2 regions of the Listeria farberi genome follow, and region 2 is predicted to be linked to the other one. Evidence: riboswitches for the same ligand, from Rfam matches in the RefSeq annotation. Region 2 holds a riboswitch; the other holds the start of a gene.

Region 1 (3,364 bases), 1.4 Mb from region 2:
GCAACAACACTTTCAGGGACATCATCACGAACAAAACTCCAATTAATAATAGTGACTGGTGCTGTTAACATCCCTTTCACCGGACGTTTTGTTAATGACTGGGCATAGACGCTTTCTTTTACCGTAATTTCTTCTGTAAAAGCAACATCCCCATAGATTAGTGGTGGACGAACTGCTCTTGACCCATATGATTGTACCCAACCAAATTTAGTCGCTTGGAAACCAGCCAGTTTTTGACCGAAATATTCCACCATATCTGTCCGCTCAAATTCGCCGTGGACCAATACGTCAATATCTAAATCCTCTTGAATTTTGATCCAGCGCGCCGTTTCTTTTTCAATAAAAGCATTATATTCCGCATCCGTGATACTACCTTTTAACCAGTCTGCACGCGTCTTCCGAACTTCAGATGATTGTGGAAAACTTCCAATCGTTGTCGTTGGGAATAGCGGTAATTTCAACCATGCATGCTGTAATTTAATTCGTTCCGCAAATGGCAACTCCCGGTCCACTCGTACATTTGCTAAATTAGCTATTGCTTCTTGTACTTCTAAATTATTTCGATGACTCGATTCATTGAGCGCCTTCACTGCTGCACGAGCTTCTTCTAGTTCAGTCGCCACACTTTCCGCGCCATTCGTCAAAGCTTTGGTTAAAACAGCAATTTCATCTAATTTCTGATCAGCAAATGATAAACCACCAAGAATTACTTCATCCAAATCTGGCTCATTTAGCTTCGTTACCGGAACATGCAATAATGAGTTAGATGGCTGAACAATCAGTCTCCCATCTTCCACATAACTCGCAATCTCCGTAAGCAGCGCTAGTTTCGCATCCAAGTCGCTGCGCCAAACATTTCGACCATCAATTACACCAGCCGCTAAATACTTATCTTCCGGAAATCCGTAATCTCTAAGTGCTTTTAGCGAATCCCCATGATCATGAACAAAATCAATTCCTACAGCTGCTACTGGCAAATTAACAACCTCTTCATAATAATCCAAACTTTCAAAATAAGTTTGTAACTCAATTTTCAAATTCGGAACCGCTACTTGAAATGCTTGATAGACTTTTTCGAAGAAAGCAATTTCTGATTTATCAAAGCTAGTTGCAAGATAAGGCTCATCAATTTGCACCCATGTAGCACCAGCAGCTTCGATACCTTTCAAAATTTCTACATACGCCGGAATAAATTTATCTAATAATCCTTCAAAACTTTCCGCATCGCTACCTTTTCCTAGTTTTAAATAAGTAATCGGCCCAACTAGCACTGGTTTCCCTTCAATACCAAGTTCTCTCTTGGCTTCTTCGTAATAGTAAAGCGCCCGATTATCTAATACTTTCGGATCCGCATCAGCAAGTTCTGGAACAATATAATGATAGTTCGTGTTAAACCATTTCGTCATTTCAGAGGCAACCGCATCACTCTTACCACGTGCAATATCAAAATATGTATTTAGGGAAACTTTCCCACCATTATGCTGAAAACGTTTCGGAATAATTCCAAATGTCACACTCGTATCAAGCACCTGATCATAAAAACTAAAATCACCAACTGGAATCAGATCAATTCCTTTATCTTGTTGTTTTTTCAGCGCATGTAATCTTAAAGCCTTCGTTTCCGCCAATAATTCTTCTTCAGAAATCGTACCATTCCAAAACTTTTCTAACGCACGTTTCCATTCACGTTTCTCCCCAAGTCTCGGATACCCCAAGTTTGAACTAATCGCCTTTACCATACCTATCACCTTATCCTCTCCATTTTTTGCCAATAAAAAACCTCCCTAGAGAATTAGAGAGGTTTGGAAGTTTCGATACACAAATACAGTGAAACTTTTTAAGTCTCTCTTATCTCTCGAAGCATCACACTTCGCAGGATTTAGCACCTTTTCAACGAATTGAAAGGTTGCTGGGTTTCAACGGGCCAGTCCCTCTACCACTCATAATAAGAGTAATTTATTTAGTTTTTTCAATCACCTAAATTGGATTGAAATCATCATACCACTTGCAACTAAAAACTGTCAATCATTAAATTTTTAATTTTTTTCAAAGTGCTTCTTTTTGTCTTCCAAAAGTTAACAATAAACAGCCTAACAACAGGATTCCAGCAATCACAAAATAAAATATTTGATTTCCAAAAACACCAATCATCATTCCCGTAGCACTCGGCCCAATAATACTCCCTAGACTAAAGAACATTCCAACCAAAATATTTCCAGCCGGAAGTAGTTCGAGAGGTGTCAAATCAGTCATATAAGATAATCCCAAAGAATAAAGCGAGCCTAGTAGTATCCCTAAAACAAAGAAGAATATCACAAAGAAAATAGGTGTCTTAACAAAAGCTATCAATACAAAAACAATAGCCCCTGCTCCAATTAAAAAAGGTAACATTTTATTCCGACCAAATTTATCACTAATAATTCCAATCGGTACTTGAAAAATAATTGTCCCAACTGAAAAAGAAGAAATAATTAACGCAATCATTGTTGTATCAAGTCCATCACGTAATCCTACAACTGGAAACGTCGCATTAAGACCCGTCTCAAGAATTCCATATAAAAATGGTGGAATCATTGCCATCCAAGCCATCTTAAATACACCCGAAAAACGTTTTAAACTTCCCCAAAAAGAAATTTTTCGAATAACAGCTTTTTCTCCAACAAAATCATTTCGAACAAACCAAACAAGGCTCCAAGCAATTAAAACTAAAATACCTGATAAAAAGAAAGGCAAGTTAGCACTTATTTTCGCCAAATTGACTAACTGTGGCCCAATTGCAAACCCTACAGAGAAAAACAAACCATAAATAGCCATATTCCGACCACGCTTACTAGGATCACTCATTGCACCAATCCATGTCTGTGAAGAAAAGTGCAACATATGATCCCCTATCCCAATAAGTAATCGCAATATAAACCAAAAATATAAATTAAACCAGATAGGAAAAGCAAATATTGCAATTGCAACAAGCGCTCCACCAACTAATATTATAGGTTTATAACCATATTTATGTAATGGTGCTTCAATAAATGGAGAAATCAATAAAACTCCTAAGTAAATTCCTGTGGCATGAAATCCATTTATTCCTGCACTTACTCCCTTTTCTTCCAAAATTATTGCAATAAGTGGCAGTAAAACTCCCTGAGACAATCCAGATATGGCTACAACCATCGTTAAAATCCAAAACTTCCCTTTTGCCCCCATAGCACACCTCCAAAAACTTACTAAAAAAAACAATGTCGATGTTCGACATTGTTTTTCAGATGACCCGTACGGGAATCGAACCCGTGTTACCGCCGTGAAAGGGCGGTGTCTTAACCGCTTGACCAACGGGCCATATCTGGCGGAGAAGGAGGGATTTGAA
Region 2 (3,364 bases):
AATTCACTACTTGTAAACTCTTTTGGCACGGGCATCCATGCAAAAAAAGAGCCCGCTGGAGCAATTGCTTCCCAACCAATTTTATCACAAGCAGCTATAAATGCATTTCTACGGCTTTCATAACGAGCATTTAATTCTTGTACACAAGTTTGATCGCCTGTAAGAGCTTCAATTGCAGCATCTTGAATACCTGGGAATAAACTTACATACATATGATCTTGAATGAGGTTGATTGCTTCGACAACGTCTTTATTCCCGACAGCAAATCCTACGCGCCAGCCAGCCATATTATATGTTTTCGAAAGCGTATAAAGTTCGATTCCAACCTCTTTTGCCCCTGGAGTTTCTAAAAAACTAATCGGCTTCTTCCCATCAAAACCAATACCGCCATAAGCAAAATCATGTGCAATCGTGATATTGTTTTCTTTAGCGAAAGCAACTGTTTCTTCAAAAAAGCGAGTTGTAGCAACCGCGCCAGTGGGGTTGTTCGGATAATTTAAATACATCAACTCTGCTTTTTTCGCAACATCTTCAGGAATTTCACTAAAATCAGGTAAAAAATTATTTTCAGCAATAAGTGGCATTGTTTCGAATTGAACTTCTCCTAAAACTGCTCCTGATAAATAATCTGGGTAGCCTGGGTCCGGTAAAAGCATTACGTCACCTGGATCCATTAAACACATTGGCAGTTCAACAAGGCCTGTTTTCGTTCCAAATAATATGGCTACTTCTGTATTTGGATCAACAGTTACATTATATTCACGCGCATAAAAATCGGCCGCAGCTTGTTTAAGCTCCTGTTTTCCACGAAACAACGAATATTTGTGGTTCATTGGATTTTCTGAAGCTGTTTTCAGTGCTTCCACAATATGTTTGGGTGTTGGCTGGTCTGGATTTCCTTGACCTAGATTAATCACGTCATGACCTTCTGCCACCTTTTTTCCAACTTTTTCTACAAGGCTAGAGAAAAACTGATCTGGTAAATTTTGCAAGCGTTTGGAAATTTTCATTTTACACCCGTCCTTTTCAAGTTTCATTGATTAAAATAGTAAAGTTTTCTGAAGTATTTGTCCAGTATGATTTTTTTAAAACTTAAAAAAGCATTGACAAATTAGGGTAATATGCGTATATTTTTAACTAACAGGTTTTTCTAAAATATTTTCTCTTATCGAGAGCGGCAGAGGGACTGGCCCGATGAAGCCCGGCAACCTAACTTTATTTAAGCGTAAAGTGAAGGTGCTAATTCCAGCAAAACATTTTTTCGTTTTGGTAGATAAGAGGAGCTGGATATGTTCGACTTTCCACTTCTCTATTCTAAATAGAGAAGTTTTTTATTGCTTTCATGAATAAATCTGGATAAATAATCAACATACTGGGGAGGAAAAAAAGATGAAAAAATTAACAAAGGGGTTAGGAATTTTACTTGCATCAAGCCTTATTTTAGGATTAGCGGCATGTGGAGGAGGAAGTGACGACAAGGCCTTAAGCACAGAAAAAATTACAATCGGAACAACTGCAGGACCTCACCAACAAATTGCTGAAGAAGTTCAAAAATTAGCGAAAAAAGACGGTCTTGAAATCAAAATCAAAACATTTGATGATTATAACACGCCAAATACAGCTTTAAATGATGGTGATTTGGATGCGAATAACTACCAAACAATTCCATTTTTAGAACAACAAAAGAAAGATAAAGGCTACAAATTAGATGTTGCTTTTAAAACAGTAGCTTTCCCAATGGGTATTTACTCTAACGATATTAAAGACTTAAAAAACCTTAAAAAAGGCGACAAAATTGCCGTTCCAAATGATCCAAGTAACGAATACCGTGGTTTAAAACTATTTGAAGATGCTGGCATTATTAAATTAAAAGATGGCGTGGAAGAAAAAGCAACAAAAAAAGATATTGCTGAAAACCCGCTTGACCTTGAAATCGTTGAACTTGAAGCTTCTCAAATCCCTGCACAATTAGATGAGGTTGCAGCCGCAGCTATCAACACTAACTTTGCAATGGGGGCTGGACTTTCTATTAATAAAGATGCTATTTATCACGAACCTACAAAAGACAATCCATATCCAAATGTTTTCGTCGTTCGTAGTGCCAATAAAGATGATGAGGTCGTAAAAACATTAGAAAAATATTACCATTCAGATGAAGTAAAAGCATTTATTGAAAAAGAATTTAATGGGTCTGTAGTACCTGCATTCTAGGGAGTTGTTTTATTTTGATCGAATTACATCAAGTTTCAAAGACATTTAACGTAAATGGAAAAACCGTAGAAGCCGTTAAAAATGTTTCTATTACAGTCGAAAAAGGAGAAATTTTCGGTGTTGTTGGTTATAGCGGCGCCGGTAAAAGTACGCTCGTTCGTTGCATCAACTTGCTTGAACGTCCAGATGCGGGCCAAGTTGTCATTGATGGGAAGAACTTATCTACCCTCTCAAGTAAAGAACTTCGTGTCGCTCGTCGGAAAATTGGTATGATTTTCCAAGGATACAATTTACTAAAAACCGCAACTGTCTATGATAACATTGCCAAACCGTTAAAATTAGAAGGCGTTCCAAAAGACGAAATCGAGACTCGCGTAAATAAATACTTGTCGATAGTTGGCTTAGAGGATAAACGGAACAATTATCCAAGCCAACTTTCTGGCGGTCAAAAGCAACGTGTGGCAATTGCTCGTGCTCTAGCGCATGAACCAGAAATTCTCTTAAGCGATGAAGCAACAAGCGCCTTGGACCCGGAAACAACAGAAGCAATTTTGCAACTGTTACTTAAAATTAATGCGGAACTCGGCATTACGATTTTCTTAATTACACATGAACTTGATGTCATTCAACGTATTTGTGACCGGGTTGCTGTGATGGAAAATGGTCATTTAGTGGAGCAAGGTACCGTTCTTGATATTTTCACGAAAGCAAAACACGCGACAACCAAGCGCTTTGTTGGGTCGGAAGCTAGTTTTGATATCCCGCAAGATTTGCTTGAAAAATATATTGCGACTGGGAAATTGGTTTCCCTTCATTTTATTGGAGACGAAGCGGATGAACCTGCTCTCGCTCTTGTATCGCGCAAATTCGACGTTCTTCCAAGCATTTTAGCTGGCGGAATTGATCATTTGAAAAATGGAACACTTGGAAAACTGCTCGTTCATTTAAAAGGGGACGAAGCCGAGTATAGTAAAGCTATTTCTTATTTGAAAGAATCTGGAGTCGTTGTTGAGGAGGTCGAGTTACTATGAGTTTGTTTTTTGAAGAATGGGGCCCGATACTTTGGCAAGGATTTCTAGAAACGCTGACGATGACCGGGATTACACTCGTGATCTCGCTTGCGATTGGTTTACCACTTGGCGTATTTTTAACA

What was found. A riboswitch is a leader RNA that binds a small molecule or an ion and turns the genes downstream of it on or off. The one in region 2 is predicted to bind S-adenosylmethionine.
Region 1: linked by a shared signal. The riboswitch ahead of metE (5-methyltetrahydropteroyltriglutamate--homocysteine S-methyltransferase) and the one ahead of HCB38_RS00340 (MetQ/NlpA family ABC transporter substrate-binding protein) in region 2 are both predicted to bind S-adenosylmethionine.

What each region holds. Positions count from the first base shown of each region.
Region 1 covers NZ_JAARZL010000001.1:1,477,983-1,481,346, forward strand. Annotated here, with positions in the region: gene metE (5-methyltetrahydropteroyltriglutamate--homocysteine S-methyltransferase) at 1-1,739, opposite strand, end outside; SAM riboswitch class I at 1,846-1,952, opposite strand; partial or broken gene HCB38_RS07300 (MFS transporter) at 2,012-3,204, opposite strand; tRNA gene HCB38_RS07305 (tRNA-Glu) at 3,265-3,336, opposite strand; tRNA gene HCB38_RS07310 (tRNA-Ser) at 3,342-3,364, opposite strand, start outside.
Region 2 covers NZ_JAARZL010000001.1:69,104-72,467, reverse strand. Annotated here, with positions in the region: gene HCB38_RS00345 (pyridoxal phosphate-dependent aminotransferase) at 1-1,010, opposite strand, end outside; SAM riboswitch class I at 1,163-1,280, shown strand; gene HCB38_RS00340 (MetQ/NlpA family ABC transporter substrate-binding protein) at 1,390-2,211, shown strand; gene HCB38_RS00335 (methionine ABC transporter ATP-binding protein) at 2,226-3,242, shown strand; gene HCB38_RS00330 (methionine ABC transporter permease) at 3,239-3,364, shown strand, end outside.